2 regions of the Azospirillum sp. genome follow, and region 2 is predicted to be linked to the other one. Evidence: riboswitches for the same ligand, from Rfam matches in the RefSeq annotation. Region 2 holds a riboswitch; the other holds the start of a gene.
The links. A riboswitch is a leader RNA that binds a small molecule or an ion and turns the genes downstream of it on or off. The one in region 2 is predicted to bind S-adenosylmethionine.

Region 1: linked by a shared signal. The riboswitch ahead of ACRWK7_RS09155 (hypothetical protein) and the one ahead of metZ (O-succinylhomoserine sulfhydrylase) in region 2 are both predicted to bind S-adenosylmethionine.

What each region holds. Positions count from the first base shown of each region.
Region 1 is NZ_JBOZRT010000040.1:216-11,470, reverse strand. Features, by position in the region: gene ACRWK7_RS09220 (GmrSD restriction endonuclease domain-containing protein) at 1-269, opposite strand, end outside; gene ACRWK7_RS09215 (4Fe-4S dicluster domain-containing protein) at 449-1,651, shown strand; gene ACRWK7_RS09210 (cyclic nucleotide-binding domain-containing protein) at 1,653-2,126, shown strand; gene ACRWK7_RS09205 (FAD/NAD(P)-binding protein) at 2,152-3,021, shown strand; gene ACRWK7_RS09200 (oxidoreductase) at 3,024-3,821, shown strand; gene ACRWK7_RS09195 (Ni/Fe hydrogenase subunit alpha) at 3,808-5,115, shown strand; gene ACRWK7_RS09190 (hypothetical protein) at 5,116-5,283, opposite strand; gene ACRWK7_RS09185 (hydrogenase maturation protease) at 5,388-5,834, shown strand; gene ACRWK7_RS09180 (NAD-dependent epimerase/dehydratase family protein) at 5,815-6,744, opposite strand; gene ACRWK7_RS09175 (hypothetical protein) at 7,049-7,279, shown strand; gene ACRWK7_RS09170 (GcrA family cell cycle regulator) at 7,353-7,706, shown strand; tRNA gene ACRWK7_RS09165 (tRNA-Glu) at 7,880-7,955, shown strand; gene ACRWK7_RS09160 (hypothetical protein) at 8,089-8,622, shown strand; gene ACRWK7_RS09155 (hypothetical protein) at 8,630-8,926, opposite strand; SAM-I-IV-variant riboswitch at 8,972-9,079, opposite strand; gene ACRWK7_RS09150 (methyl-accepting chemotaxis protein) at 9,130-10,815, opposite strand; gene ACRWK7_RS09145 (DUF6867 family protein) at 10,963-11,255, opposite strand, start outside.
Region 2 is NZ_JBOZRT010000155.1:198,185-209,439, reverse strand. Features, by position in the region: gene ACRWK7_RS32975 ([protein-PII] uridylyltransferase) at 1-1,995, opposite strand, end outside; gene ACRWK7_RS32970 (hypothetical protein) at 2,193-2,390, shown strand; gene ACRWK7_RS32965 (phasin family protein) at 2,400-2,915, opposite strand; gene metZ (O-succinylhomoserine sulfhydrylase) at 2,995-4,200, opposite strand; SAM riboswitch at 4,284-4,363, opposite strand; gene ACRWK7_RS32955 (STAS domain-containing protein) at 4,500-4,922, shown strand; gene mutS (DNA mismatch repair protein MutS) at 4,930-7,566, opposite strand; gene ACRWK7_RS32945 (hypothetical protein) at 7,730-8,239, shown strand; gene ACRWK7_RS32940 (hypothetical protein) at 8,345-8,995, shown strand; gene ACRWK7_RS32935 (YciI family protein) at 9,126-9,548, shown strand; gene ACRWK7_RS32930 (RNA polymerase sigma factor) at 9,609-10,886, shown strand; gene ACRWK7_RS32925 (ATP-binding protein) at 10,883-11,255, opposite strand, start outside.

The sequences.
Region 1 (11,255 bases), on a different contig from region 2:
CCCTTCTGCTTCTCGGCCACCACCCGGACGCGGGCGAGCCAGCCCTCGACCTCCGCCACGTCGACCCGCGCGGCGTCGGGGGGCACCGCCGGCACGCGGTAGGCGGGGCGCTTCGGCTCCTGGCCGAGCAGCCGTTCCACCGTGCCGGGCGGCAGCAGATCCAGCCGTTCGAGCAGCGCCGCCCCGCCCAGCAGCGCCAGCGCCAGCAGCAGCGCGCCCGGCGACAGGCGCCGCCACGACCGCCGTCCGCCGCCGTTCCATCGATCCATCGCCGATCCCCCGTCCGTCCGCCGGCGATCATTACGGCGCGCGCGCTCCGTTGAAAAGGTCCAAGCCCCCCGAAAGGCGCAGGGCACGAGACCTCCGGCTGCGGCTATTTGCGCAGCGTGGCGCGCCGTGACACGCGTATACTCGTGCCCGTCGGAACGCTTCGCATCGGACGGAGCCCATGGTTCACAACGACACCAACGCGGCGCCCGCCGGCCACCGGCTGGTGGTCGGCCGCGACGGCCTCGACGCCCTGATCGCCGCGCTGCAAGGCGATGGCTACGCGGTGATCGGCCCCCGCGTGCGCGACGGCGCCATCGCCTACGAGCCGGTCGACAGCACCGCCGACCTCCCCATCGGCGTCATCGACGAGCAGGACGGCGGCCATTACCGCCTGAACACCGGCCCGGACGAGACGCTGTTCGGCTACACGGTCGGCCCGCACAGCTGGAAGCGCGCGCTGTACCCGCCGCGGCAGTCGCTGTGGACGGCGGCGCGCGACCCGGAGAAGGGCTTCACCGTGGAGAAGCCCGACGACACGCCGCCGCGCCAGGCGTTCCTCGGCGTCCGGCCGTGCGAACTGAAGGCGCTCGGCATCCACGACCAAGTGTTCGGCGTGCAGCCGCACGACGGCGGGCACGGCGCCCCGCAGTTCACCGACCAGGGCTACGCCGCGCGGCGGGCCACGGCGTTCGTGGTCGCGGTCAACTGCGGGCGGGCGGGCGGCACCTGCTTCTGCACGTCGATGGGCGGCGGCCCGAAGGCCGAGGGCGGCTACGACCTCGCCATCACCGAGATCAACCGCAACGGCTGGCACGACTTCCTGGTCGAGGCGGGCAGCGAACACGGCCGCGCCATCCTGGACGCGCTGCCCGGCCGGCGGGCCGAGGTGTACGACGTGCAGGCCGCCCAAGCCGTCACCGACGCCGCGCGCGGGCAGATGGGCCGCGCCATGGTGCCGGACGTCGCCGGCCTGCTGGCGAAGACCCTGGAGCACCCGCGCTGGGACGAGGTGGCGAAGCGCTGCCTGTCCTGCGCCAACTGCACCATGGTCTGCCCGACCTGCTTCTGCTCGACCATGGAGGACGTGACCGACCTCGCCGGCGAACGGACGGAGCGGGTGCGGCGCTGGGATTCCTGCTTCACCCTGGACTTCTCCTACATCCACGGCGGCAGCATCCGGCAGAGCACGGCGTCGCGCTACCGCCAGTGGATCACCCACAAGCTGTCGACCTGGCACGAGCAGTTCGGCACCTCGGGCTGCGTCGGGTGCGGGCGCTGCATCACCTGGTGCCCGGTCGGCATCGACATCACCGAGGAAGCCCGCGCGATCCACGACAGCACGCGTGGCGACGCAAAGGGCACCGACGAGGGGAGGGCGTGAGATGGTGGCGATCGAGGGGCTGGGCCGGCTGCTGGCCGAACATCCGTTCTTCCGGGACATGAGCTCGGACGTCCGCGACATCGTCGTCGGCTGCTGCGCCAACGCGCACTACCGGCCCGGCGAGTACCTGTTCAAGGAGGGCGGCAAGGCCGACCACTTCTACCTGATCCGCCAGGGCAGCGTCGCCGTGGAGGTGCACGCGCCCGGCCGGCCCGCGGTGGTGGTGGAGAACATCGGCGAGGGCGAGATCATCGGCTGGTCCTGGCTGGTGCCGCCCTACGTCTGGACCTTCGACGCCCGCGCCACCGATCAGGTGCGCGCCATCACCATCGACGGCGCCTGCCTGCGCACCAAGCTCGAGGCCAACCACGAGCTCGGCTACCAGCTCTACCAGCGCTTCATCCCGATCATGGGGCGCCGCATCTCCGAGGCGCGGCTGCGCATCGTCGAGCTGACCACGGACGCCGTCTACTGAGCACCACCGCTGCGGAGCGACCGTCATGGACGGCACCCTACCGACCCGCGTGAACGCTTCCCCCGCCCCTGCGCCCGACCCGATGGACACGCGGCCGTTCCGCATCGTCCGCCGCATCGCCGAGGTGGACGGCTGCTTCACGCTGCACCTGCGCTCGCTGGACGGCCGGCCGCTGGTCTACCAGCCCGGACAGTTCAACATGCTCTACGCCTTCGGCGCGGGCGAGGTGGCGATCTCCATCTCCGGCGACTGCCGCGACCTGACCACGCTGGTGCACACCATCCGCGAGGTCGGCACGGTGACCAAGGCGTTGGCGAAGCTGAAGGTCGGCGACGTGGTCGGCGTGCGCGGCCCGTTCGGCCGGGCATGGCCCATCGAGGAGGCGTACGGCAACGACATCCTGTTCGTCACCGGCACCATCGGCCTCGCCCCCCTGCGCCCGCTGATCCACGAGGTGCTGCACCGGCGCGAGCACTTCGGCAAGGTGGTGATCTGCTACGGCTCGCGCGGCACCCACGACATCCTGTACGAGAAGGACCTGCACCGCTGGCGCGGGCGCTTCGATTTGCAGGTGCACGTCACCGTGCACTCGGCCCCAAGCGGCTACCGCGGGCGGGTGGGCAGCGTCGCCAACCTCGTCAAGATCGCCCGCTTCGACCCGGAGCTCACCACCGCCTACGTCTGCCGGTCGGAGACCATGACCCGCCCCGCCGTGCAGGCGCTGCACGAGCGCGGCATCACCTCGGACCGTATCTACGTGACGCTGGAGCGCAACATGAAGTGCGGCGTGGGCTTCTGCGGGCACTGCCAGATGGGCGGCTCCTTCATGTGCAAGGACGGGCCGGTGTACCGCTACGACACCATCGAGGACATCTTCACGGTGCGGGAGCTGTAGCCATGGTCCAGGCCCGAAAATCCAAACAGGCCAAACCCAAGCTCGCGGTGTGGAAGTTCTCGTCCTGCGACGGCTGCCAGCTCTCGCTGCTCGACCTCGAGGACGAGCTGCTGGAGGTCGCCGGGGCGGTGGAGATCGCCTATTTCCTCGAGGCGACGCGGGTGGAGATCAAGGGGCCGTACGACGTCTCGCTGGTCGAGGGCTCGATCACCACGCCGCACGACGCCGTCCGCATCAAGAAGATCCGCGCCCAGTCGAAGGTGCTCGTCACCATCGGCGCCTGCGCCACCGCGGGCGGCATCCAGGCGCTGCGGAACTTCCGCGACGTCGACGGCTTCATCAGGGCGGTCTACGCGCACCCCGCCTACATCGACACGCTGGCGACCTCGACGGCCATCCAGGACCACGTGGCGGTGGACTTCGAGCTGCGCGGCTGCCCGGTGAACAAGCACCAGCTGCTGGAGGTGCTGAACGCCACGCTGAACCGCCGCAAGCCGGTGATCCCCGCGCACAGCCAGTGCGTGGAGTGCAAGATGGCGGGCACGATCTGCGTGACGGTGGCGCACGGCACGCCGTGCCTGGGGCCGGTTACGCAGGCCGGCTGCGGCAACCTGTGCCCGGGCTTCGCGCGCGGCTGCTACGGCTGCTTCGGCCCGAAGGAGAACCCCAACACCGCCAGCCTCGCCCGGCACATGGCGGCGCTGGGGGTGGGCAGCCGCGACATCGCCCAGGCCTTCCGCTCCTTCAACGCCAACGCCGAGACCTTCCGGAAGGAGGGTGATGCCCATGACGATCGCTGAAACCGCCAGCCGCACCATCAAGGTGGACGCGCTCGCCCGCGTGGAGGGGGAGGGGGCCCTGACCGTCCGGGTCAAGGACGGGGTCATCACCGACGTCAAGTTCCGCATCTTCGAGCCGCCGCGCTTCTTCGAGGCGCTGCTGAAGGGCCGTCCCTATTCCGACGCGCCGGACATCACGTCGCGCATCTGCGGCATCTGCCCGGTCGCCTACATCGCCGGCGCCAGCCAGGCCATGGAGGACGCGCTGGGCGTCGACATCGGCGAGGGGGTGCGCAAGCTGCGCCGCCTGATGTACTGCGGCGAGTGGGTCGAGAGCCACGTGCTGCACGCCTACCTGCTGCACGCGCCGGATTTCCTGGGGATGGAGGACGCCCTCCAGATCGCCAAGGTGCACCCGGAGCTGGTCGAGCGCGGCCTGCAGCTGAAGAAGCTCGGCAACCGCATCATCGAGGTCATCGGCGGCCGCGCCATCCACCCGGTCAACACCAGGGTCGGCGGCTTCTACAAGTCGCCCCGCAAGGCCGAGGTGCGCGCCCTCATCGAGCCGCTGAAGCGCGCGGTCGACGAATCTCTGGCGACCGTCAGGGTCTTCGCCGGCCTGGAGTTCCCCGACTACGAGCACGACTACACCTTCGTCGCCCTGCACCACGACGAGGACTACGCCATCGAGCGCGGCCGGCTGGTCTCCAACCGCGGGCTGGATATCCCGGTCTCCGCCTTCGAGGAGCATTTCGACGAGGAACACGTCCGGCACTCCACCGCCCTGCACGGCGTGATGACGGACGGCAGCGGCCCCTACATGGTCGGCCCGCTGGCCCGCTACGCGCTGAACCACGCGCAGCTGTCGCCGCTTGCCCGGCAGGCCGCTTACGACGCCGGCCTGGGTCCGGTCGAGCGCAACCCGTTCAAGAGCATCGTCGTCCGCGCGGTGGAGGTGCTGTACGCCTTCGAGGAGGCGCTGAAGCTGGCGGAACGCTATGAGGAACTGGCGATCCCGGCGCCGCCGATCGCCCCTGGCGCCGGGCGCGGCCACGGCTGCACAGAGGCGCCCCGCGGCCTGTGCTGGCACCGCTATGACCTGGACGGGGAGGGGCGCATCACGCACGCCCGCATCGTCCCGCCGACGGCGCAGAACCAGAAGCAGATCGAGCGCGATCTGTGGGGCGTGGTGCAGGCCCACCTGCACCTGCCCGACGAGCAGCTGAAGTGGCGCTGCGAGCAGGCGATCCGCAACTACGACCCCTGCATCTCCTGCGCCACGCACTTCCTGACGCTGACGGTGGAGCGCGGCTGATCAGCGCTTCGTCAGCACGTCGATGAACATCGGCGCCCACATGACGAAGCACCAGACGACGCCGAGGAAGACGCCGCGGGTGAGGTCGTCGAAGGTCGGCTCCTCCAGGCGGAACAGCCGCCAGGTGGCTTCGCGGTTCTCGTCCTCGCGATTGCGGGTGATGGTCATCGGATCGTACCCTGTGCTGCCGAGGTGTGCGGGATGGGATCGTTGAGAACGGATGCCGGACGGCCGCCGTTCCGCCCCTGTCCGAAGGGTGAAGGGGCCACGCGATGACGCTGGTGCTGGGTATCGGAAACCGCTTCCGCCGCGACGACGGCGTCGGTCCGGCGGTCGCCGACCGGCTGGCGGCGCTGGGAATCCCGGCGCAGGAGCATTCGGGCGAGGGCGCCGGCCTGATCGAGGCGTGGCGCGGCCAAGCCCGCGTCGTCGTGGTCGACGCCACGCAGTCCGGTGCCGAATCGGGCACCGTCGTGCGGCTGGACGCCGTGGGCGCCGCACCGCCGCGCGGCCTGTTCCGCTATTCCAGCCATCTGTTCGGCCTCGCCGAGGCGGTGGAGACGGCCCGCGCGCTCGGCCACCTGCCGGAACGCCTGGTGATCTGGGGAATCGAGGGCGCCGACTTCGGCTTCGGCGACGCGCTGACGCCCGCCGTGGCCGAGGCCGCGGACCTGGTGGCGCAGCGCATCGCCGCCGAACTCACAGCACCGCCCAGCTGACCGTGGCGCCCAGCCCCTCCAGGAGGCCGGTGCGGCAGGTCAGCCCGTAGGCGGCGCGCGCCTTGGCCGGATCGCCGATGGACACGCGGATGTCGCCCGGCCGCGCCGGCCGGTGCAGGCGCCGTGCCTTCTTGCCGCACAGTTCCTGCAGCACGTCCAGCAGCATCAGGATCGAGGTCGGCCGGCCGGTGCACAGATTGTAGACCGCCGCCCCCTGCGAGCGCTTCTGCATGGAGGCCATCAGGAAGCGCACCACGTCGCCGACGTAGACGAAGTCGCGCACCTGCTCGCCGTCGCCGTGGATCTCCACCTCCTCGCCGCGCGCCACCCGGCGGGCGAAGATCGAGATGACGCCGGAGTAGGGCGACAGCGGGTCCTGGCGCGGCCCGTAGACGTTGAAGAAGCGGAAGCCCACGGTGGGAACGTTGTGGATCTCCCACGCCACGCGGGCGTGCAGCTCGCAGCCCAGCTTGTCCACGCCATAGGCCGAGCGCGGCTGCGGCACGCAGTCCTCGCCCAGCGGCGTGTCCGGGTTGTCGCCGTACACCGCGGCGGAGGAGGCGTAGACCACCGGCACCGACCCGCCATCGCGGATGGCGCGCGCCACCTCGAACACCGTCACGGCGCCGCCGACATTGGTGCGGTGCGTCTCCGCCCACAACTCCTTGGAGCGCTGCACCGAGGCGACGGCGGCAAGGTGGAACACGCCGTCCACGCCGTCCATGGCGTGCCGCACGGCGTCGGCATCGGCGACGTCGCCGACCACCAGCTCGGCGCGCGACGGCTTGTTCTCCAGCCGGCCGGTGGACAGGTCGTCGAGGATGGTGACGGCGTGCCCCTCGCCCAACAGGGCATCGGCCAAGTGCGAACCGATGAAGCCGCAGCCGCCGGTGACCAGATAGTGCGCCATCGCGCCAGCTCCTTCGTCTACCAACGAAGCCTGATATGGGGCAGGGCGGGCGATCCCCTACCTCTTCTTCGGGGTTAGCGGGGCGGCGCAGGATGGGAGCCCCTCTCCGGACGGGGAGGGCGATTCGGCGCGCCACCCCGCACCCCGCGCCGGGCAACGACGGCCACGGGTTCAACAGGCTTATCCACGGAGCTGTCCACCATTTTGTGGATAACTCCGGTCAAGAGCGCTGTCCCATCCTTGTTCCATCCTTGCCGGAGGAGGGGCGGTTGCCCGCCCTGCGCATTTATGGTAAATACGGACCATGGACTCGATCCGCCGCACCGGAGACCGCAGCACCGACCCGATCCGCCCCGACGGTGGCGGAGCCCGCGCGCTGTCCGCCGGCCGCGGCGGTGGCCGGGTGGGGGAGGTCGGCACCCCGGGGCGGCAGCGCATCCCGTCGGTGCGCCAGCTCGCCAGCCTGATGGTGAACGGCATCCTGACGCTGCCGCGCAACTACCGCCGCGGCATGTTCCTCGACATCACCGCCTGATTTTCGAAGCGCGCGGAAACCCAGCGCGGCCTTGAGCGTTGAGCGTTCAGGACGTGCGAGGGGGACACGCGACATGCCGTGGGATGCGCGGACCGGCGGCTGGCCGGCGTCGAGGGAGATCCTGGAACAGCTCTTCGTCCACGAACGGCGCTCGTACGGCGAGATCGCCGACCTGTTCGGCACGACGCGCAACGCGGTGGCCGGGCGCTGCCACCGGCTGGGGCTGGCGTCGCACGACGGCGTCGGCGGCTACGCCGTGCAGCGGCGGCGGGAGGAGGAGCGCTCGACGCGGGAACCGCGCGGCTGCCGCTGGATCCAGGGCGACCTGGGCGACGAGGACTGGACCTATTGCCAGGAGCGCCGGCGGCCGGGCTCCTCGTATTGCGAACGCCATCACCGCCGCGTCTTCGTGCGGCGCAGCCCGTGAGAGGGCGCCCGCCCGCATTGCCTAAAATCGCATAATGGTGATTATGGAAATAATATACGGTGGCCGGGGCAGGCCATCCCGTGTCGATCCGGCCATCGTGACACTTTCGATAAAGTTTCGCTTGCGCCCAAGCCTCCGGTCGGATATCTACGGCGCCCTTGCCGGTGCACGATGTCCCCATCGTCTAGAGGCCTAGGACACCGCCCTCTCACGGCGGCAACCGGGGTTCGAATCCCCGTGGGGACGCCACCCTCCGCATCCATCCTGCGGAGGTATGCCAAACGCTCCGCCTCCTCTCTTTTTCCCGGGGAATGCTGCCGAAGGCGACTTGTATGTCTTCGGTGGGGCCGTCGCGACCGCGGCGGCGAGGGAGGACGTCGATATGGCGCGCATGGTTCGGTGCTGCGCAGTGGCGCTCGCGCTGTTTTCGTTCGGGTCCGCGTGCGGAGCGGAAACGCTGGATTGCTGGCTGCTGACGGGAAACGCACTGGAGCAGGCCCGGCACCAGGGGTTGTGCCTGGACAGCTTCGCCCGCAACACGACCGACGCCACGCCGCCCCACGGGGGAAGGATCGCCAGCTCGAAAGACCGCGGCAGGCACGCCACGGGCGCCGACGGCGTGAAAACGACGGCGCTTCCCGCAAGGCCGAACCGGGCGCGCGCCGGGGAGGACAACGACGCCCGCCCTGCGCCCCCCCAGCCGCCCGGCGTCGATCCGGAACCGATGCGGACGTACACCGCCGAGGCGCAGCCCACGGTCCGGAAAGATCCGGTGACGCAAGCCGTGTCCGCCGTTCAGCAGGAACTCGAACGGTTCACCCGGGACGTCGAGCGGGACTTCGGTCTGCTCGGGCGGGCCCTGCTGCAGGGCGGCTCCTCCGGAACCCCTTCGCATTCCCCGCATTCGGGGCGGTGAGCGGGGCTCACCGTCCGGGGGGCCGCGCCCAGTCCCGCGCCTCGTCCAGGCGGTCGCCGGCCAGGACCTTGTCCAGGTGCACCAGCATCCGGCCCGGCCGGTCCTCCTCGAGAACCCGGTAGACGTGCGTCCACAGCCCGAAACGGCGGTGCACCACCACGTACACCGTCCCGCGCACGAAGCGCCGGCCGCTGTCCGGCAGCGGACATGGCCCGACGGCGACGGCGGTGTCGTCCGGGCCGAGGATCAGCGACAGGTCGGGCTGCGACAGGTCGAGCGGGGCGATGGAAAGGCTGTCCGGCATAAAAAATCCCTCCTCTGGTTCGGCGAGGAGGGCTGACGCGGCGGCTCGGTCCCGTTTGGTTGCCGGTACGGCCACATCCTCCCTCGCGGGAGCACCACCTTGCCCGGGTCGGCAGGTTGGTGTTGGGCGTCAGCCCAACTCTTGATGCTGGGGCGTGTATACAGCCTGGAGCGCGGCGGCGCAAGCGCCGCGCTCCAAAATCCTCACGCGGCCTGGGAGCGCACCTCGTCCAGGAAGCCCGCCATCTCGGCGGACAGCGCGCGGCTCTGCTCGCACAGGCCGCGCGCGGCGGACAGCACGGCGGCGGCGGTGCCGCCCGCGTTTTCTGTGGTGTGCGCCAGCCCGGCGACGGTCGAGGACACGCCCTGGCTGCCGAGCGCCGCCATCTCCACCGCCCGCGCGATCTCCCGCGTGGCGGCGTTCTGTTCGCCGACCGAGGCGGTGACGGCGCCGGAGATGGAGTCGATCTCGGTGATCGTCGCGGCGATGGCCTGGATCGCCGCCGCCGCCTCGCGCGTCACGCCCTGCATGGCGGCGACGTGCGCGTTGATCTCGTCGGTCGCCCTGGCGGTCTGGTCGGCGAGGCCCTTCACCTCGCTGGCCACCACCGCGAAGCCCTTGCCGGCCTCCCCTGCCCGTGCCGCCTCGATGGTGGCGTTGAGGGCCAGCAGGTTGGTCTGCTTGGCGATGGCGTGGATCAGCTCGACCACCTGCCCGATCCGCCCGGCGCTGGCGATCAGGCCCTGCACCGTCTCGTTGGTGCGGCCGGCGTGCGCCACCGCGGCGCCGGCGATGCGGGCGGAGTGGCCGACCTGCTCCTCGATGCCGTGGATGGAGCCGGCGAGTTCGGTCGCGGCGGCGGCGGCGGAGCGGACGTTGCCGAGGATGGCGGCGGCCTCGCGCGCCGCCTCCTGCGACCGCGCCGAGGCGTCGCCGGCCTCCTCCGCCATGGTGCCGGCGCTGCCGGCCATGCCCTGCGCGGACGCCGCGATGCCCTCCACCAGCCGGCTCACCCGGCTCTGGAAGCGGTCGGCGAGGGCGCAGAGCGCGGCGCGCTTGTCGCGCTCCGCGCGGGCGGTCGCCTCGGCCTGGTCGGCGTGCATCCGCTGGATGGCCTCGGCGTTGTCGCGGAAGACGCGCAGCGAGTCCGCCATGTCGCCGATCTCGTCGTGCCGGCCGGCGCCCGGCACCGCCACGCCGGTGTCGCCGCGCGCAAGCTGCGCCATCACCGCCGCCATGGCGCGCAGCGGCCTCACCACCACGCGGCCGAGCAGGACGTTGAGCAGCAGGATCTGCACCGCCAGCGCCAGCAGCGCCGCCGCGACCTGCCCGCGCATCTGCCCCTGGATCGCGGCGACCTGCTCCTCCAGGCTCCAGGCGATCTGGAGCACGCCGATCAGCCGGTTGCTCTTGCCGCTGACCACCGGCACCGCCACCACGATGTGCCCGTTGCCGGAGCGCACCTGCACCCCTGCCCCGCCCTTCGCGGCCCCGCCCTTCGCGGCCCCGCCCTTCGCGGCCTCGGCCAGATCCGCGTCGGCGCCGAGGTCGTAGCGGGCGAAGCGCGGGTTGGCGAAGTCCACCAGCGCCCCGGCCGACACCGACAGCGCGCGCAGCGAGGCCAGCTGCACCTCGTTGGAGTTGGCGAGCGGCATGAACTCGCTCTCCACCGCCGCGCCGTCGCCGGCCAGGATGCCGACGCGCACGGCGTTGGCGAGCATCTCCGTCTTCACGCGGGCATCGTGCGCGGCAAGGCGCACCGCGTCGCGGTACTGCATGGCCGCCTGCATGCCCATGATGGCGACGAAGCCGCCGAGCAGAGCGGCGACGAAGGCGGCGGTGACCTTCCGCCCGATGGTCCAGAAACGGCGCCGCGTGTCCCCAGGCATGCTCGACCCTTCCGTATGCTGTTCAGGAAAAGGCCGCCGGCCGCCGCGCCCCGAACCGGAGGGGGCGGCCGGCGCGCGAGTGTCCCCCTTCCCGCCCGGAGAGGCTCCGGCGGGTGCGGAAAGGGGGTGGACGCTCCGGTGATAAGGTCAGGCGGGCTGCCGGCGCCGCTCGCGCCAGCCGAACAGGCCAACGCGCTCGTACAGCCAGGGGTACTGGCGGACCATGCGCCGGGCCATGCCGGCGGAGTAGGACAGCCAGACGATCACCGCCAGCACGCCGGTGTGGAACAGGTACCCCCAGGCCGACAGCAGCTCGCCGCCGAACAGCCCGAAGACCAGGAAGCGGTCGCCGGCGCCGAGCAGCGCGGCGTAGCCGAACACCGCCCCCAGCGGCTTCCACCCCGATGCCAGCGACTGGCCGGTCAGCCAGCCGCAGCCGC
Region 2 (11,255 bases):
CCCCGCCACCGACAGACCGCCGGACATGATTTCTTCGGAACGGTTGTACAGCTCGCGCAGCAGCGTGGCCTTCCAGTTGTTCCAGCGCTGCGGGCCGACGGCGCGGATGTCGGCGACGGTGAGCACCAGCAGCAGCCGCAGGCGCTCCGGCGACTGCACCAGCGCCACGAAGTCGCGGGCGGTCTTCTCGTCCTCCAGGTCGCGCTTGAAGGCGACCTGCGACATGGCGAGGTGCCAGCGCACCAGCCACGCCACCGTCTCCGTCTCCTCCGCCGTGAGGCCGAGGCGCGGGCACAGCTTCTCCGCCACGCGCGCACCCAGCACCGAGTGGTCGCCGCCGCGGCCCTTGGCGATGTCGTGCAGCAGGACGGCCACGTAGAGGGCGCGGCGCGACACCACCTTGTGGATCACCTCCGACGACAGCGGCAGCTCGTCCGCCAGCTCGCCCTGCTCGATCTTGTGCAGGATGCCGATGGCGAACAGCGTGTGCTCGTCCACGGTGAACACGTGGTACATGTCGTACTGCATCTGCGCCACGACGCGCCCGAAGTCGGGCACGAAGCGGGCCAGCACGCCGGCCTCGTTCATGCGGCGCAGGGCCAGCTCCGGGTCCTTGGGGCCGGTCAGCATCTCCAGGAACAGCCGGTTGGCTTCCGGGTCGTTGCGCACCTTGGGGCCGAGCGCCGTGAGCGAGCGGGTGATCGAGCGCAGGGCGTTCGGGTGGATGTCCAGGTCGTTCAGCTGCGCCACGTGGAACAGCCGGATCATGTCGATCGGGTGTTCACGGAACTGCTTGTCGTCGCGCACGTTCAGGCGCTCGCCGTCGAGGACGAAGCCGTCGATGTCCTTGCGGCGGGTCAGCGCGGCGAGGCGCAGGATGTTGAACTTGGGTGGGCGTTTCGACTCCGCCTCCAGCGCCGCGCAGAAGATGCGCGTCAGGTCGCCGACGTCCTTGGCGACCAGGAAGTAGTGCTTCATGAAGCGTTCCACGCCCTTGGTGCCGGCGTGGTCGGTGTAGCCCATGCGGGCGCCGATCTCCGACTGCACGTCGAAGGTCAGGCGGTCCTCCATGCGGCCGGTCAGGTAGTGCAGGTGGCAGCGCGCGGTCCACAGGAAGTTCTGCGCCTTGGCGAAGCGCTGCGCCTCCTCGGGCAGCAGGACGTTCTTGCCGACCAGTTCGTCGGCCTCGTCGGCGCGGTACAGGTACTTGCCGATCCAGAACAGCGTCTGCAGGTCGCGCAGGCCGCCCTTGCCGTCCTTCAGGTTCGGCTCCAGCACGTAGCGGCTGTCGCCGAGCTTCTGGTGGCGGGAGTCGCGCTCGGCCAGCTTGGCCTCGACGAACTCCTGGCCGGACCCGGAGACGACCTCCTTGTCGAAGCGCTTCTTCAGCTCCTGGAACAGCTTGCGCGGGCCCCAGAGGTAGCGCGACTCCAGGATCGCCGTGCGGATGGTGACGTCGGCCTTGGACTGCCGGATGCAGTCGTCGACGCTGCGCACCGCGTGGCCGACCTTCAGGCCGAGGTCCCACAGGACGTACAGCATGTACTCGACCACCTGCTCGACCCGCGGCGTGCGCTTGTAGGGCAGCAGGAAGAGCAGGTCGATGTCGGAGAACGGCGCCAGCTCGCCACGGCCGTAGCCGCCGGTGGCGACGATGTCGAACTGCTCGCCCAGCGTCGGGTTGGCGGACGGGAAGATGTGCGTCAGCGTGAAGGCGGCCAGCGTGCGGATCAGCCGGTCGGCGAGGTAGCAGTTCTGCCGCACGCATTCCTCGCCGGAGCCACCCTGCTCGAACCGGGCGCGCACCTCGGCCCGGCCGCGGGTCAGCGCGCCGCGCAGGCACGCGATGACATGCGGGCGCACCTTGTCGCCGGTGCCGTGCTCCTCGACCAGCGCGTCCAGCTCCTCCATCAGCTTGGCCTTGGAGATGATGGCGCGGCGGTTCGGGATCTCCTGGGGCGGTGCGGCGGGGGCGGCGGCGCGGGGCGACAGCATCAGGGCGGGCTTTCCAGGCGGTGCGGACGATTCGCACTATAGACGGATTCGCCTGGGGGTGCACGGGCGTCGGCGGGGCGCGGAATTCACCGGTCAGACCCGCAAAGTTCGCGGGGCGCCTCGTCCCTCCTCAACGGCTTGGTAAGCCTTTTGGCGTATATCTATGGCTCATGGCGATAAACGCCGGAGTGCGTACAATGCTCGTTACCCTCGCTCCCACGCCGCGGGACCACACAGGCGGCGGCCTGCGCATCGGATCTCCGCTCCTCGAAATCGCGCAGGCCATCAACCGGGACTGCCCGAACGACGTGGTCGTCGAAGTGCTCGACGCGCACGGGCGCCGCGAGGCCGTGTTCGGCGACGAGCAGGACTACGGGTCGATCGACCTGTTCTGACGCTTCGGCTCAGCGCCGGACGCGCGACAGACGGCGCGCGTTGGCGCGGGCGCGGCGGTGGAAGGCCGGCAGGCCGGCGCCGGCCAGGCTGGCCGCGGATTCCACGAAATGCATGCCGGCGTTCATGCCGGCGCTCATGCTCTCTTCCCACCAGCGCTGCTGCACGGTGACCAGATCGAGCGGCGAGCGGCAGGTGCCCAGGCTGGCCATCGCCAGCGTCGCCGCCTGCACCGGGCCGGTGAACAGCGCCAGCCATGCGTGCTGAAGCTCGGCGACGCCGACCGCCATGGCGGAGGTCGCCTCGGCCACGGCCTCGACCTTTTCCGCGCCCATGCGGACGAACTCGGGATCGGTGGCCGACAACGGGTCGGTCAATGTGCCGGCCATCATCGCCGTTCGGTAGCCGATGGTGCGCGCCGCGGCGACGCCCATCTCGCCGTGCTTGCCGGCGGTCTTCGCCAGTTCGTTCACCACCGCCGCCATCCGGGTGGCGTGACCCGCAGGGTTGGCTCGCCGAGCCGCCATGTGTACCGTCCTTGTGCGCTGCAACAGAAAGCCCCTCCCCAACGCTGAAGGATGGGGAGGGGTTCCGCAGCGACGGGTTCTACGCCGAACGCAGGGCGCGGTCCAGATCCTCGACGATGTCCTGCGGATCCTCCAGGCCGACCGACAGGCGGATCAGGTCGGGGCGGATGCCGGCCTTGGCCTTGTCCTCCGGCGCCACCTTGGCGTGGGTGGTGGTGTCGGGGTGGGTGATCAGGCTCTTGGCGTCGCCCAGGTTGTTGGAGATCAGCACCATCCGCAGGTCGTTCATGAAGCGGAACGATTCGTCCCGGCCGCCCTTGATGCGGAAGGCGACCATGGTGCCGCCGCCGGTCATCTGCCGGCGCGCCAGATCGTGCTGCGGGTGGCTGGGCAGGGTGGGGTAGAGCACCTGCGTCACCTTCGGGTGGGTGGACAGGAACTCCGCCACCTGGGTGGCCGCCTGGGTCTGGGCGTTGACGCGCAGTTCCAGCGTCTCCAGGCCCTTGAGCAGGACCCAGGCGTTGAACGGGCTGATGGTCGGGCCGGTGTGGCGGACGAAGGGGTGGATCACCTCCGTGCCGAACTTGGCGTCGGACAGGATGATGCCGCCCAGGCAGCGGCCCTGGCCGTCGATGTGCTTGGTCGCTGAATAGACGACGACGTCGGCGCCGAACTCCAGCGGGCGCTGCGCCACCGGCGTGGCGAAGGCGTTGTCCACCACCACCTTGGCCCCGGCCTTGTGGGCGAGGTCGCACACCGCCTTGATATCGACGATCTCCAGCCCCGGGTTGGAGGGGGTCTCCAGGAACACCGCGGCCGTCGGCTGGGACAGCGCCTCCTCCCAGGCCGCCGGATCGGTGCCGTCGATCAGGACGGGGACGATGCCGTAGCGCGGGCAGAGGTTCTTGACGATGTGCAGGCACGAGCCGAACAGCGCGAACGGTGCCACGATGCGGTCGCCGGCCTTGAGGAAACACAGGAGCGCCGCCGTCACCGCGGCCATGCCGGAGGTGGTGGCGTAGGCCCACTCCGCGCCCTCGTAAGCGGCGAGGCGGTCCTCGAACATGGCGCAGGTCGGGTTGCGGAAGCGCGAGTAGACCTGACGCTGGCCGTCGTTGAGGAAGGCGCTCTCCGCCTCCTCGGCCGAGGCGTAGACGAAGCCGGAGGTCTGGAAGATCGCCTCCGACGTCTCGTCGAAGCCGGAACGCTGGGTGCCGCCGTGCACCAGCTTGGAGCGCGGGCGCAGCCCGGCGACGTTGGGTTTGCGGGTATCGGTCCTGGCCATGGCCGCCTCTCTCCTGTTCCCGCGGCCGGGGGGCGTGCCGGCCGCACAAACAAAAAACGCCCCGACCGTCCACAGGTCGAGGCGCGGACGCGGCTCGGACCTCTTTAGCGGATTGTTTTACGTGGCCCGCAAGCCGGTCGCCCAAATCACCACGTGACGACGGTTTTAGGCCCGGCCACCGGGCGCGTCAAGCCTCCGTGCGGCAACGTCACGCAGGAGTATGCGCTCCGCGCCGCTTGTCACGGCTGGGTTGCCTGATCATAGAGGTGTGGCTCCTTACTCTCTGCGCCGGTGATGCCGTGCAGTACCGCAAGTTCCACGACCGCCATTTCACGCGGTTCGCCCTCGCCGGGCGCCTGACCGGCCAGGGCGGCGACGAGGTGCGCGACCTGATCGCCGACGTGAAACACGCCACCGACCGCCGTTGCGTGCTCGACCTGGGCGGGCTGGAGTTCATCGATTCCGCCGGCATCGGCATGCTGCTGGTGGTCAACGGCGAGGCGATCGCGGCCGGCAAGTCGGTCGCCATGCTGACCGGCGAGGGGCAGGTGCTGCGCGTGGTGACGCTGACCCGCATCGGCATGATCATCCCGCAGTTCGAGAGCCTGGACGCCTACGTGGCCTCCTGCGTGCCGGAGGAGGTGCTGGCCGAGCACCCCTGCGCCCCCGGCGAGAACCCGCTGGCCCTGGCGGCGCGGGCGCTGAAGGCCGACGCGGCGTAACCGCCCCTTACCCCTTCAGCAACCCGCGCAGCCGGTACAGCTCCTCCAGTGCCTGACGCGGCGTCAGGTCGTCGGGGTTGACGGCCTTCAGCGCCTCCTCCACGGCGGAGGGCTGCGGCGGTGCCGCGGCCGGAGCGGCCGGGGGCGGGCGCTTCTTTGCGGCGCTGAACAGCGGCAGATCCTCGGCGAGGCGGTGGATGGCGGCGTTCTGCTCGCCGGATTCGAGGATCTGCAGCACCTCCTCGGCACGGCCGACCACCGCCGCCGGCAGGCCGGCCAGCTTGGCGACATGGATGCCGTAGCTGCGGTCCGCTGCGCCGGAGGTCACCTCGTGCAGGAACACCACGTCGCCCTGCCACTCCTTGATGCGCATGGTGTGGCAGTTGAGCGCCGGCAGCTTGGAGGCCAGCATGGTCAGCTCGTGGTAGTGCGTGGCGAACAGCGCGCGGCAGCGGTTGACGTCGTGCAGGTTCTCCACGCACGCCCAGGCGATGGACAGGCCGTCGAAGGTCGCGGTGCCGCGGCCGATCTCGTCGAGGATGACCAGCGCCCGCTCGCCGGCCTGGTTCAGGATGGCGGCGGTCTCCACCATCTCCACCATGAAGGTGGAGCGGCCGCGGGCGAGGTCGTCGGCCGCGCCGACGCGGCTGAACAGCCGGTCGACCACGCCGATGTGCGCGTTGTCCGCCGGCACGAAGCTGCCCATCTGCGCCAGCACGGCGATCAGCGCGTTCTGGCGCAGGAAGGTCGATTTACCCGCCATGTTCGGGCCGGTCAGCAGCCACAGCCGGTTTTCCGGCGCCAGATCGCAGTCGTTGGCGACGAACGGGCCGGCGTTCTGGCTGTCCAGCACCGCCTCCACCACCGGGTGGCGGCCGCCCTTGATCGAGAAGGCGAGGCTGTGGTCCACCACCGGACGGTTGTAGCGCCGCTCCGCCGCCAGCTCGGCCAGCGACAGCGCCACGTCCAGCGCGGCCAGTGCGCGGGCGGCGTGCACGATGCGGTCGGCCTGGTCGGTGACCAGGGCGACCAGCTCCTCGAACAGGCCCATCTCCACGGCCAGCGCCTTGTCGGCCGCCTCGGAGATGCGGCGCTCCAGGTCCGACAGCTCGACCGTGCCGAAGCGCACGGCGTTCGCCATGGTCTGCCGGTGCATGAACAGCTCGCGGTTCTTGCCCGACAGCAGCTTGTCGGCGTGCGTCGCCGTCACCTCGATGTGGTAGCCGAGCACGTTGTTGTGCTTGACCTTCAGCGCCGGCACGCCGGCGAGGTCGGCGTACTTGGCCTGCAGGCCGGCGATCAGGCGGCGGCTCTCGTCGCGCAGCGTGACCAGCTCGTCCAGCGTGTAGGAATAGCCCGGCGCGATGAAGCCGCCGTCGCGCGCCAGAAGCGGCAGCTCCGGCGCCAGCGCCTGGGCCAGACGGTCCACCAGCTCGAAATGCTCGCCCAGGTTCCGCACGATGGCGCCCAGGCCGTCGGGCAGCAGCGGGAAGGTGCCGTGCAGCAGCGCCTTCACTTCGGCGGCGGCGCGCAGCCCGTCGCGTACGCAGGCGAGGTCGCGCGGACCGCCGCGGCCCAAGGACAGGCGGGACAGCGCGCGCTCCAGGTCCGGGCAGCGCTTCAGCACCTCGCGGGCGTCGGCGCGCAGCCGCTCCTCGGTCAGCGCGAACTCGACCATGTCCAGGCGCTTGGCGATCGCCGTCGGGTCGGTCAGCGGGGCGGACATGTGGATCGCCAGCATACGCGCCCCGGCGCCGGTCACCGTGCGGTCGATGGTGGCGAGCAGGCTGCCGCGCCGCTCGCCGGTCATCGTGCGGGTCAGCTCCAGGTTGCGCCGGGTCGCGGCGTCTATCTCCAGGACGGCGCCGGGGCCGACGCGGCGCGGCGGCGAGAGCCGCGGCATGCGGCCCTTCTGCGTCAGCTCGACGTAACCGACCAGCGCGCCGGCCGCCGCCACCTCCGAGCGCGTGAAGCCGCCGAAGGCGTCCAGCGTGCCGACGCCGTAGAGGGTCAGCAGGCGCTGCTTGCCGTTCTCGGAATCGAAGCGCGGGTTGGGCTGGACGGTCAGGCGCTCCTTCCACTCGCCCCACAGCTCGAACAGGTCGGGGTCCTGGCACAGGCGTTCGGGGACCAGCACCTCCTGCGGGTCGAGGCGGCCGAGCGCGGCGCCGAGACCCGCGCGGTCCACCGGCTGCACCACCACCTCGCCGGTCGACAGCTCAAGCCACGCCAGCCCGATGGATCCCGCCACCTCGGCCACCGCGGCCAGCCAGTTGGAGGAGCGCGCGTCGAGCAGCGTGTCCTCGGTCAGCGTGCCCGGCGTGACGATGCGGATGACGCCGCGCTTCACCACCGACTTGGAGCCGCGCTTCTTGGCTTCCGCCGGGTCCTCCATCTGCTCGCAGATGGCGACGCGGAAGCCCTGGCGGATCAGGCGCTGCAGGTAGTTCTCGTGGCTGTGCACCGGCACGCCGCACATCGGGATGTCCTCGCCCAGGTGCTGGCCGCGCTTGGTCAGCGCGATGTCCAGCGCCTGCGCGGCCTTCACCGCGTCGTCGAAGAACATCTCGTAGAAGTCGCCCATCCGGTAGAACAGCAGGCAGTCGGGGTGCGCCTGCTTGATCTCCAGGTACTGCGCCATCATCGGCGTGGCATCGGACGGGACGGAAACGGTGAGGTCGGACACGGGTTGAAACCGGCAGTGGGGGATGGGGCGGGGGCGTGACCCTATAGCACGGCGAGCGCTCTGGCGCACCGCCCCCGCAGGGGGCTAGAGTGGGCCACCGTAACGTCGTGAGGAGATGGCCGTGGCGCAAGCGTCCGATACCGCAAACCCGGGCGAAGTCCGCGAGGTCGTGGCCCTGTTCGAGACACGGGAGTCCTTCGACCGCGCCGTGGGCGCCCTGCTGGCGGCCGGCTTCGCGCGCGAGGACCTCAGCGTGCTGGCGAGCCACACGTCCCTGGAGGCGGCCGAGAAGCGCCCGTCCACCCCGCGCGACGAGGCGCTGACCGGCCTGGTGGGCGAGCTGAAATACGCCTTCCCGCTGACCACCGCCGGCCTGATCGCCATCGTCGGCGGCCCGATCACCGCCAGCGTGGCGGCGGTGGTGGCGGCCGGCATCGGCGGCATCGCCATCAAGGACTACCTGGACGAGCTGACCAGCCACCCGGAGACCGACGAGTTCGCCCGCGCGCTGGAGGCCGGCGGCGTCATCCTCTGGGTCCGCGTCGACAATCCCAACGCCGAGCTGGACGCCAGCGCCGTGCTGATGCGCGAAGGCGGCAAGAACGTGCACCTCGTCACGCGCGAGGAATAGGAAGCCATACCGGCGGGGCTCACCCGATTCCCTAAAATGTCGGGTGACTCCGGCCGGCGAATCCGTTATCGAGCGCCCAACCCGTACAGCGGATGAGCGCTCGTGATGCGAACCGTCACCATCGGTCTGCTGGTCGCCGGACTTGCCGGCGTCGCGGCCTGTACCCCCAATTACTCGCCGAACACCTACGGTGCCGGCTCCGTGCAGCAGGCGAACAAGGTCGAGCCGGGTGTCGTCGTCGGCTTCCGGCAGGTGGCGATCAGCGCCAGCGGCACGGTCGGCGCGGTCACCGGCGGTGCCGCCGGCGGCGTGCTGGGCTCGCAGAGCGGCAGCTTCGGCGTCAACGCGGCGCTGGGCGCGGTCGGCGGCACGGCGATCGGCAGCCTGATCGGCACGGCGGTGGAGCACGTCACCGGCGACACCACCGGCTGGGAATACATCGTCCGCAAGGCGAACGACGAACTGGTGTCGGTCACCCAGCGCGAGGAGAAGCCGATCCCGCTGGGCCAGAAGGTGCTGGTGATCACCGGCAGCCAGGCGCGCATCGTCGCCGACTACTCCACGCCGGTCGAGCCGGCGCCCGCCAAGGCGGTAGAGAAGCCGAAGGCGGAGGAGAAGCCGGTGGTGAAGGAGGAGACGGCGCCGCCCGCTCCCGCCGCGCCGCTCCCTTCCCCGGCCGCCAGCGCCGTGCCCGATCCCTTCGCGCCGGTGCCGCTGCCGGTCGAAGCCCCGCCCGCCGTCCCGCCGGCCCCGTGATCCCGGTCCGGGACACCGGCGCCTCCACCCGCAAAAAAAATCCGGCGGTCTGTCGATTCCGCGGACACCCGTTCGTCGTATGGTCGCGGGAGGCCGCAGTGGCCTCCACGGATCATAGGGAGACGAGACGATGCGTGTCATGGTGATGGTGAAGGCGACCGGCGACAGCGAAGCGGGCGTGATGCCCTCGGCGGAACTCCTCGAGGCCATGGGCCGCTACAACGAGGAATTGGCGAACGCCGGCGTCCTCCTGGCCGGCGAGGGCCTGCACCCGTCGAAGAAGGGCAAGCGCGTCGCCTTCGACGGCGCGGCGCGCACCGTCATCGACGGCCCCTTCGCGGAGACCCGCGAACTGGTCGCCGGCTTCTGGCTGTGGGAGGTCAAGGACATGGCCGAGGCGGTCGAGTGGGTGAAGCGCTGCCCCAACCCGATGCCCGGCCCGAGCGAGATCGAGATCCGCCCGGTGTTCGAGGCGGCCGACTTCGGCGACGCCATGACGCCGGAAGCCGCTGAGACGGAAGAGCGGATCCGCGGGAAGCTGGCCGGCCGCTGAGGCCACGCCCGTCGCCGCCGCGGCTTGCCCTGCCATCCGCCCGTCCCGTAAGCTGGGCGCGTGGCGGCGACGGACACCCATCAGGCGATCGAAGCGGTTTTCCGGATCGAACAGGTGCGGCTCATCGCCGGCCTCGTCCGGATGGTGCGCGACGTCTCCCTGGCGGAGGAACTGGCGCAGGACGCGCTGGTCGCCGCCCTGTCCGAATGGCCGAGGAGCGGAGTGCCGGCGAATCCCGGCGCCTGGCTGATGGCCACGGCCAAGCGCCGGGCCATCGACGGATTCCGCCGCGACCGCATGCGCGCGCGAAAGCACGCCGAGATCGGCCGGGACCTCGACGGCGAACCGGCGACCAGCGTCGAGGACATCGAGGCGGCCCTCGACGACCAGATCGGCGACGAGGTGCTGGGGCTGACCTTCATCGCCTGCCACCCGGTGCTGTCCCGCGAGGCGCGCGCCGCCCTCACGCTGCGCCTGATCGGCGGGCTGACCACGGACGAGATCGCCCGCGCCTTCCTTTCGACCGAGGCGACCGTCGCCCAGCGCATCGTCCGGGCCAAGAAGACGCTCGGCAAGGCCGGTGCCGCCTTCGAGGTGCCGCGCGGCGAGGACCGGAAAGCGCGCCTCGCCTCGGTGCTGGAGGTCGTGTACCTGATCTTCAACGAAGGGTACGCGGCCACCGCCGGCGAGGACCTGATCCGGCCGGGCCTGTGCGCCGAGGCGCGGCGGCTGGGCCGTATCCTCGCCCGCCTGACGCCCGAGGAGCCCGAGGTGTTCGGCCTGCTCGCGCTGATGGACATCCAGGCCTCGCGCCTGAACGCCCGCACGGCGCCGGACGGCTCGCTGGTTCCCCTGACCGAACAGAACCGCGCCCGGTGGGACCGGCTCCTGATCCGGCAGGGGCTGGACGCCCTGGCGCGCGCCGGAGCGTTGGGTGGCGCCGACGGCCCCTACGCCCTGCAGGCCGCGATCGCCGCCTGCCATGCGCGGGCGCGCACGATGGACGAGACGGACTGGGCCAGGATGGCCGCGCTCTACGATGCGTTGCGTGCGGTCATGCCGTCTCCGGTGGTGGACTTGAACCGTGCCGTGGCCCACAGCATGGCGTTCGGCCCGGAGGCCGGACTGGCACTCATCGACGAAATCGCCGGGGCCGCGGCCCTGCGCGGCTATGCGCCCCTGCCGGCGGCGAGGGGGGATTTTCTGTTCCGGGCCGGTCGGCTGGCCGAAGCCAGGGAGGAGTTCGAGCGCGCGGCCGCGCTCACCCGAAACGAGCGCGAGAGGGCCTTCCTCCTCGCACGGGCGGCGGCCTGCGGCGGTCGGGCCGGGCGAAGCTAGCCCGCATCCGGCAACCGCACCGTCACCCGCAAGCCGCCCAGCGCGTCGGCGTCCAGCGCCACGTTGCCGCCGTACAGCTCCACCACGTCGCGCACGATGGCGAGGCCGAGGCCGGAGCCGGGGGTCTGCTCGTCCAGGCGCTCGCCGCGGGCAAAGACGCGGTCGCGGGCGGCGGCGGGCAGGCCGGGGCCGTCGTCCTCGATGGTCAGCACGAAATCGCCATCGCGGCTCTCCGCCGACGCGCGGATGGCGCCGCCGGCCCACTTCACCGCGTTGTCCAGCAGGTTGCCGGCGATCTCGTCGAAGTCCTGCACCTCGATCGGGGCGAGCAGCGCGTCGTCCGCCTGCACCGTCACCGACACCGCGCGG